One region of the Alteromonas sp. S167 genome, then DNA from elsewhere that is predicted to be linked to it. Evidence: predicted binding sites of a transcription regulator. Region 1 holds the regulator's gene; each other region holds the start of a gene.
The links. Region 1 encodes FliA, which starts transcription of late flagellar genes. Its sites were predicted from a motif close to CTAAAGNTNNNNNNNNNNNNGCCGATA; they were not measured.
Positions count from the first base shown of each region.

Region 2: the regulator FliA is predicted to act here: its motif matches at 1,464-1,490, upstream of V7R35_RS16635 (DUF5610 domain-containing protein).
Region 3: the regulator FliA is predicted to act here: its motif matches at 1,908-1,934, upstream of pomA (flagellar motor protein PomA).

Region 1 is NZ_JAZETR010000001.1:330,476-333,759, reverse strand. It holds gene V7R35_RS01375 (chemotaxis protein CheA) at 1-246, opposite strand, end outside; gene V7R35_RS01370 (protein phosphatase CheZ) at 259-1,014, opposite strand; gene cheY (chemotaxis response regulator CheY) at 1,049-1,432, opposite strand; gene V7R35_RS01360 (RNA polymerase sigma factor FliA) at 1,469-2,200, opposite strand; gene V7R35_RS01355 (MinD/ParA family protein) at 2,197-3,063, opposite strand; gene flhF (flagellar biosynthesis protein FlhF) at 3,069-3,284, opposite strand, start outside.
Region 2 is NZ_JAZETR010000013.1:479-3,762, reverse strand. It holds gene fabR (HTH-type transcriptional repressor FabR) at 1-110, shown strand, start outside; gene trmA (tRNA (uridine(54)-C5)-methyltransferase TrmA) at 214-1,311, opposite strand; gene V7R35_RS16635 (DUF5610 domain-containing protein) at 1,520-2,857, shown strand; gene V7R35_RS16630 (RNA recognition motif domain-containing protein) at 2,919-3,284, opposite strand, start outside.
Region 3 is NZ_JAZETR010000002.1:20,215-23,498, forward strand. It holds gene V7R35_RS03300 (cyclopropane-fatty-acyl-phospholipid synthase family protein) at 1-45, shown strand, start outside; gene V7R35_RS03305 (flagellar motor protein MotB) at 167-1,096, opposite strand; gene pomA (flagellar motor protein PomA) at 1,096-1,857, opposite strand; gene xseB (exodeoxyribonuclease VII small subunit) at 2,231-2,473, shown strand; gene V7R35_RS03320 (farnesyl diphosphate synthase) at 2,503-3,284, shown strand, end outside.

The sequences.
Region 1 (3,284 bases):
TCGTTGTCCGTTTCTCATAACGTCAAACACGTTCTCTGCACCATGACAGATTTCAACAAGTTCAGTCAGCGAAAGGAAACCTGCGCCACCTTTAACTGTGTGATATCCGCGGAATATTGCGTTTAGCAAATCCGCATCTTCAGGATTGTTCTCAAGATCAACGAGCTGTTCTTGTAATTGTTCAAGTATCTCTCCAGCTTCTACTAGAAAGTCCTGTAATATATCCTCGTCAACATCAAACGACATGCGCCCGCTCCCCTAAAAACCTAAGCTAGACAGAAGATCATCAACATCATCTTGGCCAGAAACAACGTCATCACGTTGGTCGGCATCGATGATTGGGCCCTCTGCCTCTACACCATCAACTTTATCGGCCTTAACGCTAGAAGATTTAATTTGTTCTGCACCATCACGCTCTCCGAACATGGTTAACATGTTCACTAAGCTATCTTCCACTTCTTTAACCAAGTCGATTACACGACGAATTACCTGCCCCGTAAGGTCTTGGTATCCTTGCGCCATCAGCACTTCGGTAAGTAGCTGTGTAAGTTTAGTTGCCTGATCCGCACTGTCTTCAAGTAATTTATCCAAATCTGCACAAAGCACCTTAAACTCGCCCAGTTCTATTTGGCGGTTCATAAGCTTTTTCCACTCAGGCATAACTTTCTCAATGCCTTCGGCAATACCTTCGGCTATTGGCATACTTGCTTCAACAGCATCCATAGTAGTATTAGCAGCTTTTTCAGTTTCTTCAATTACGTACGTAAGGCGGGACTGCGCATCGGGAATATCGTCAGTGGCAAGATTCTTGATGCGGTCGTCAATTTGAAAATTATTTAGTGCGTCGTGAAGTTGACGCGTTAGCTTTCCTACTTCAGCAAACAGTTCAACATTTTCTTTCATTGACGCTGCTTCAAGAAGCGCATTAGCAGACTCGTTGTCACCTTCTTCAAGATATGCAACAAGCTGTTTAGCTTCTTCTAGCGATATAGGAACGTTTACATTCGTTGTCATCCAGTAAACCTCGTTTTTCTGGTGAGCGTCTGGATCAACCTAAACGTTCGAAGATTTTGTCTAATTTTTCTTTAAGTGTAGCCGCTGTAAACGGTTTAACGACGTAGCCGTTCACGCCTGCTTGTGCTGCAGCAACGATTTGCTCTTTCTTCGCTTCCGCAGTCACCATCAATACAGGAAGGTGCTTAAGCTTGTCGTCGGCACGGATAGCACGCAAAAGGTCAATACCTTGCATACCGGGCATATTCCAATCGGTAACGACAAAATCAAAGTCACCCTGCTGTAGCATAGGTAACGCAGTACTGCCGTCATCCGCTTCCTGGATGTTGGAGAAACCCAAATCTTTAAGTAGGTTTTTGATGATACGTCTCATGGTAGAAAAATCATCAACCACAAGAATCTTCATGCTTTTATCCAAAATAGCCTCCAGTGAGGGGTTAATTGTTATTAATATCTATTCTTCGTCAGCTTGCCACGATTTCATTCGTGATTTGAGTTTTAACATGGCCTGGCTGTGAATTTGACTCACTCTCGATTCACTAACATCGAGCACTTCACCTATTTCTCGAAGATTCAATTCTTCATCATAGTACAACGAGAGCACAATCGCTTCTCGTTCAGGTAGTGTTGTTATTGCATGCGCTAACGCCTTCTGGAAGGCGCCCTGCATTAAATCTTCTAAAGGCGCGTCGCTACCTTTGTTTTGTTCGGTAGTAATGACGTCTTCAGAAACACCCAAATCTTCAATACCCACTAACTTGCCAGCATTTACTTCATTGAGCATTTGGTGATAATCCTGCAAGCTTACATTTAGCTTAGCAGCAATATCAGAATCTCGTGCATCGCGACCGGTTTCGCTTTCTACTTGCGATATTGCCTCGGTAATAGCTCGGCCGTTTCTATGCACCGAGCGAGGCGTCCAGTCACCTTTACGAATTTCATCTAACATTGCGCCGCGAATACGAATACCCGCAAACGTTTCAAAACTAGCACCTTTGGAGCCGTCGAAATTTCTCGCGGCTTCTAGCAACCCAATCATGCCAGACTGGATTAAGTCATCGACAAGAACACTAGCAGGCAGACGCGCCATCAAGTGATGGGCAATACGCTTAACCAAAGGCGCATGTCTTTCAACTAACTGCGACTTATCGGTTTGTTGTTGATAAGCGGCTGCCTTGCTATTCAACGCTGACTTCCTACTGCTTTATCTGCAATTAATTGTTCAATAAAGAACTCTAAATGACCACCCGGTTGCGCCGGAATTGGCCACGACAATGCTTTATTGGCAAGTTGCGTAACAGCCACCGCTGCCGGTGAACTTGGGTACGCATCAACAATAGCGGTTTGCTTTCTTACCGCCTTGCGAATATTTTCGTCAAACGGCACCGTTGCTACTAATTCTAGTGCAACATCTAAAAAGCGCCCTGTAACCTTACTTAACTTGCTAAATAGCTCTTGCCCTTCGCGAATATCACGCACCATGTTGGCAACAACTTTAAAGCGGAACACGCCGTGCTCACGATTTAGTATTTTAATCAGTGCGTAGGCATCGGTTAGCGATGTAGGTTCATCACACACCACTACCATGATATCTTGCGACGCTTTTGAAAAGCTCAACACCATGTCTGAGATACCCGCGGCGGTATCAACGATAAGCACATCTATTTGCGAGCGCAGTTCGCTGAAGGCGCGAATAAGCCCTGCATGCTGTGTTGGCGATAGCTCTGCCATAGACTGCGTACCCGACGTTGCAGGGGCAATTTTTATCCCATGAGGGCCTGTGACAAGTACTTCATCTAGTGTGCATTCACCAGAAAGTACATGAGAAAGGTTTTTCTCAACTCTTAAGCCCAACATGACATCTACGTTTGCAAGACCTAAGTCTGCATCGAGAACCATCACTCGCTTACCCTGCTTTGCCATGGCAATGGCAGTGTTAAGCGTGATATTTGTTTTACCGACGCCACCTTTACCTCCGGTGACGGCAATAACTTTGATTAACCGTGATTGCTTCATTTTTCTTAAGCTACTCGCTTGGTCGTCAATCATACTGCTTATGCTGTTTTAATGGCGTTGTTAGCACTAGTATGATTCAAACCGTACTTTTTATAAAGCTTTGCAGCAGCGGAAACTAAAGATTTCGCTTCTGCAATCTTAATGTCTTCAGGTACTTTCTGACCATCGGTGACATAACTAACCGGTAATTGGTACTCTACCGCCGCACTTAGCACCTCTCCTAAAGAGTAGCACTCATCTAACTTTGTGAAAAT
Region 2 (3,284 bases), on a different contig from region 1:
CAGAGGCACTTGAAGCCGATGAAAAGTTGAGAAACGAAATTGGTGAGCGCGTAAAAATGCAGCTACGTTATGTCCAGATTGGCGCTTTTGCTACGAATGCAAAAAGCTAGTTTATTACGGCTTCAATCGCTTGGTGCGAAAAAAATAGTGCGATACAAAGCAAGAATGCACGATAAGAGGCGCTTATAGCGCCTCTTTCTTATTTTCTATCTGTTAACGCTTACGCGTTAATAAAACACCGGCTTCAACATGATGAGTAAAAGGGAACTGGTCAAATAATGCGGCATTAGCAATGCTGTGTGTTTCACATAACAAATTAAGGTTGTCGGCGAGTGTTTCAGGGTTACATGATATGTACACAATGTTGTCGTAATCCTGAATCATTTTTAAAGACTCAGTGTCTAATCCTGCGCGCGGTGGGTCAACAAGCACTGTGGTAAAGTTATAGTCTTCTAGGGAAATGCCTTCAAGACGACTGAACGTACGTTCACCTTTCATCGCTTGAGTGAATTCTTCCGCAGCAAGCCTTACAATTTTCACATTATCAAGCGCATTTTGCTCAATATTAAACTGAGCCGCTTGTACTGAAGGCTTCGCTATTTCAGTGCCTATTACATTATCGAAGTGCATAGCGAGTGGTAACGAGAAGTTGCCTGCGCCGCAATACATTTCCAGCAAGTCGCCCGATAAGGGCTTAACACAATTGAGTGCCCATTCAATCATTTTACAGTTAACGTTAGCATTTGGTTGCGTGAAGCTATTTTCAATGTGTTTGAAAATAAACTCTTTACCGTTTACAGGCAGCTTTTCAATGACAAAATCGTTGTCGATAATGCGTTTTTGTTTTCGCGCGCGGCCAATGATATTTACCTTCGTGAAAGTCGTCTCTAATTGCGCTTTAAGTTTACGCGCTTGTTCTTCCCATTCGTCATCAAGCTGGCGATGGTAAAGTAGGCTAATCACCAACTCTTCAGACAGTGCAGACAAATAATCAATTTGGAACAGCTTCTTTCTAAGCACATCATTCGGTTTAATCAACGCAAGCAGTTCAGCCATTGCTTTATTAATGGTTTCACATGCTGGTGGAAAAGTATCAACTCTGTATTTTTCCTTTGTCTCTTGGTTGAACATAATGTGATAAAGATCATCACCTTCATGCCATACACGAAACTCCGCTCGCATACGGTAATGCATCGGTGCAGAAGGAAACACCTCAAGCGCTGGCGCTTTAAATGGTGAAAGTAGCGCAGAAAGACGTTCTACCTTTTCATCTAATTGTGATTGATAGTCAGTTTGACTGGTTGTGCTCATGCCTTTCTCCATCGCTATACTTCAGAAACATTGCCGTGCTTTTGAGCACAGGTCGCGAATTGTAGTGGGTTGTAAAATATCTGCAACTAGCGAACGCCATGTTTAGCGTTATTCCTTGGTATCTCTACATTTATTAAAAAGGTGTATTAAAATTAAACAAAATTGATTCTTTGCCGATATATTGGTTGAGGATAGTGAGGATCAGATTATGAACGTGGGTCAAATTAAAGCTTTCATGGGTGAGACGAAGGCGGATCAAAAGGCAACAGTTCACCCGAACGAAGCGCTTAAAAAGCAGCTTCAGCAAGATGGGCTACAGCAAGCAGCTGAATTCAGCAAACAGCAGGCCGCACAAGTTACTATGTCTAGTAGCCAAACCAGTATTGGTCTTAAGGTAGTAAGTAGCAGCCTTAGTCAAACACTTGAGCTTGACGGTCAAAAGCCTCAAGACGTAAAAGCAAAAAGTATTGAAGACAAACCGGCAAGCCTTTTTGATTTCGAGAAAGTGGCGAGAAATGTTTTGAAATTCGTTGGTGGTGTAATTCGTGGCGCGGCAAATGGTGGTGCGAATGACGAGAAGCTTAGCGGTTTATTTAGTCAGGCCAGAGAAGGTGTAAGCCGTGGGTTTGCGATGGCCGAAAAAGACTTAGCTGGCTTTATGAATGAAGAGATAGAGCAGGGCATGACAAAAAGCCGCGATCTTATTGATACGGGAATTGACGATTTAGAAACTGATATATTCGGCCGACAGTCACCTAACGCGGTCTCTCTTTCAGCCCTTAACGCAGTAGCGGCTTCTGATGAAAGATCGGGAAATCTTTTGATCAGAACCAAAGATGGCGATGAAGTAACATTCAGTTTTGAAAGTTTGCGATCTTTTCAGGCTTCACAGCAGTTATCTTTTGTTGCTGAGAACAAAGCTAATACTGTGAGCAGCAACGGTGAGAATGCTGAAGGACAAAACGCACCAGCCTATTCAGTAGCCGCGCAACAAACTACGTCGTACCAATATTATGAGAAGAGCGGAATTAGTTTTTCTTTGAAAGGCGAGCTTGATGAAGACGAGCTAAATTCAATTGCTGACTTAGTAGGGCAGGTGCAGGATCTTGCCGATACATTTTATAGTGGTGACATAGATAAAGCGTTTGAAGAAGCGCTGAGTCTAGGCTTTGATGATAAAGAATTAGTTGGCTATGCGCTTAACCTTAATAGAACGACACAATCTGAGGTGCTGAAGACCTATGAAGGCATTCAACATTATAATGACGAGAAAAGCGATAAGTCGAAGTTTGGTAATGTAGTAAGTCCTATCTCTCAATATTTAGATAAGATGATGGGAACGTTTGTTAACGCCGAAAAGACTTTGAACAGTAATGAAGATTACAATGCGTTAATTGGTGGCCTAATTAGTAATATGGAAGATGTTCAGGTGCCTGACCTAGTAAGTGCAATAAACCGCTTCCATTCGTTTAATCAGACATTACTAGCGGGACTTCCACAGGCTGACAGCACTGAGCAAACGTCGGACAAGCCAAATAACGCGTAATATGAGCATGTTAGTAAATAGAGTAACTAATAAAAAGCCCGGTATTAACCGGGCTTTTTATTTAGGCGTGTTCAACTTTATCTTTAGCGGGTCGAACCTTGAGGGTTCGCTCCTGAAAGATTGAGTCGTTTGTTTTCTCAATGACTGAATTAAGATCGTTAGTAACAACTTCTATAAAGCCGTAACCTTTTCTCTTTCCTGTTTTACGATCCTTCATCAGGCGAACTGATTGAACTTGGATGAAATCACTAAAGTAATCTTTAACCGCGTTTTCATTTGCGCGATAGGGTAAGTTACCAACATAAAGTGTTTCTACTGATCCTTCATTTGTTTGATCGCGCACATCTGAGGAAGATGGACTTTGAATAAGTGATGCTAACCAGGGAGTAACGATACCACTTATTAATAAAGCAGCTGAAACCGTGAT
Region 3 (3,284 bases), on a different contig from region 1:
ATTTCAAAGCCTCACTATCGCGATGATTTAGCACGTATTGCGTAGGTAATGTGCGTACGAAAATAGTCAATGTGTTTCATTTGAGTAGACAGTGAAAAGGCGCCTTTAGAGCGCCTTTTCTAATTCTGTATAGATACTTGGTCACCAACTTCTTTATTGGAGTTAGCTATTGATCAACCACGGATATTGGCTGAGACAGCATTGGCTTACCTTGATTAATGTTTATTTCTACGCGCCTATTTTTTGCGCGATCAGCAGATGACGTGGCATTCTCAACAATTGGGTTAGTATCGGCTTTACCAACAACCGACATACGGCTTTCATCAAAGCCTGGTGCAGTACGCATTGCCTCTGCTACTGCTACAGCACGCTGCGAAGATAAATCCCAGTTTGAGCGATACAATTCATTGGCAATATGTTGTCCGTCGCTATGACCTGAAATTTCTATCTCACCAGGCACTTCAGCTAGTATGCCGCCTATTTTTCTCAACACGGGCTGAAATTGCGGTTGCAGAAATGCAGAGCCCGCAGAAAATGAACCATTTTCTCTTATTCGAATTGTGAGCTGTTGTCCTAACGACTCCATTTCAATTGAACCATCTAATATTTCTTTTTGAAGCTGCTGGGCTACTTTCTTCATTAACTCAGCCGTTTCAGATTCTTCGCTACTTTGCGGTGCTGACGATGATGACTCACTGGCGGTTTGTTGCGATTGACCACCCCGTTGTTCACCGCGTTGTTTTTGACGACCGCCAGCAGAGTCCTCGTCACCGGCTTGAAACTCAAGCATCTGCTGTGTCATATCAATAGTTTGTTGTTGAATAGATTCAATGGGCGTGGGGTCGGGTCTGCCTGGGCGAAACTCCATAGCAATAACGCTTGTGCCCTTTGGTATGTCTTTTACTTCAATTTTATTTTGCACACCAAATGCGAATTTCATGGACCCTGCTATTTGCTTAAACTTAAGCACATCCATTTCTGAAAATGACAATAAAAGTACGAAGAAGCACATAAGCAGAGACATAAGGTCTGCAAAGGTTCCCATCCAAGCAGGGAGCCCCTCGGGGGGGCATTTTGGGCATTCTTCTTCTGCCATTATTCTTCCTCTGCAGCGCCGCGCTTACTGGCCGCAAGGTAGTTCTTTAACACACCTTCAATGACACGCGGGTTTTGCCCATCAGCAATACCTACTATGCCATCCAGTACCAAACTTTGATTCAGCTTTTCTTCACCTGCACGCACAGCCAGTTTAAATGCAATTGGAAGACAAACCACGTTGGCAAAGAATGCGCCGTAAAGCGTTGTAAGAAGTGCTACAGCCATTGCAGGCCCGATAGCTTTTGGGTCGTCCATGTTTGATAGCATGGCAACCAAACCAATTAGCGTACCAATCATTCCCATCGCTGGAGCAACGTCACCCATACCTTTGAAAATTGATGCTCCAAAGTCGTGTCGCTCGGTCGTCATGGAAATATCTTTTGATAAGGTTTCACGCACGACTTCTATATCGTGCCCATCAACCAGCATGTCCACGCCTTTTTGCATGAACTCATTTGAAATTTCAGCTTCTTCTAACGCAAGGAATCCGCCTTTACGAGCAGCATCCGCCATTTCGACTATTTTCTCGATAAGTTCTTCGGGCGACTCGATTTTGAACATAAAGGCCTTACCCGCAACCTTACCTGCTCCGAAAAACTGGCCTAATGTAAACTGAGATAAGACAACAAATAGAGTTCCACCAAATACAATTAGTATTGATTGCACGTCGATAAACATGCTTAAGCTGCCGCCTAATATCATGGCCATTACAATGAACCCGATGGCGCCCAACATACCAATGACGGTTGCTAAATCCACTCACTCTTCCCCATTTATGCTCAGACAATGCTGCTGTTATTCAAATAGTCTATCGGCATTATATTAAAATACTAAAACAACATTATTGAAAAATATCACATTTATTGGATATTTTTGAACAATGCTGCCATGACGCTTTCTGTCTTTTTAAGACAGTTTAAATGCAAAACCTCACAATACATCGAATATAGCACATTTACTTTTCTAGCAACTAAAATGCAGCCCTGAGTTTAAAATGCGTTGTAAATGGTATGAATTTTCGTCTTACCCTTTGTGCATATTGGGAATATACAGACAAACCATTTGACCCCTACGCAACCCTCGGTTAATGTGCGCCATACATGTATTTTGGCGAAGATATTGAGTAATTTTTATGACGAAGGAAACTGAAAGTCCGTCTTTTGAAGAAACGTTGTCAGAGCTTGAGACCATCGTTAATGAAATGGAGAACGGTGACTTGCCCTTAAACAAAGCGCTAGAGAAGTTTGAACGCGGCATCGCGCTTTCCCGTCAAGGCCAACAGTCCCTTGAAAGTGCCGAGCAGAAAGTGAAAATATTGCTTAGCAACCAAGGTGAAGAAACACTTCAAACGCTTCCAGAAAGTGAACAACCCTAAATCGGTAACTCACTTCCAACAGGTACCTTATGAATTTTTCTGATTTGCATCAGCAAGTGAAAGCACAAACTGATGCATCTTTGCTTACGTTAATCGACGATTTACCTCACTATGCACCGCGACTAAAAGATGCCATGCGTCACGCGCTGTTAGCAGGCGGCAAGCGCATGCGCCCCCTTCTAGTACAGGTAGTCGGTAACACACTAGATATTCCCAAAAAAGACCAAATGGCTATTAGTATGGCTATTGAATGTATCCATGCTTACTCGCTGGTACATGATGATTTGCCCGCAATGGATGATGATGATTTACGTCGCGGTAAACCAACGTGTCATATTGCATTTGATGAAGCTACCGCTATTTTGGCTGGTGATGCGCTACAATCTTTGGCTTTTAGCGTACTTGCCGACGCACCTTTAAGTGATTACGCACAATCACAACGCGTGAGGCTTCTTTCCATACTTGCGAAAAGTGCGGGTTATGCAGGTATGTGTGGTGGTCAAGCCATCGACCTTGCCAGTACAGGTAAAACCATATCGCTTGAAGAGTTAAAAACTCTGCACAAATTAAAAACAGGTGCCCTTTTGAAAGCGTGTGTGGAAATGGTTGCAACGGTATGCGAGTCGCTAACTGATGCAACACGCACAGATTTAATGGCATTCGCTACCGATATTGGGCTGGCTTTTCAGGTTCAAGATGACATTCTAGATGTGGAAGGCAGCAGTGAGCAACTAGGAAAACCCGCAGGGTCAGATGAAGCATTGGGTAAAAATACGTTTCCTGCCAAGCTTGGACTTGAAGGTGCAAAGAA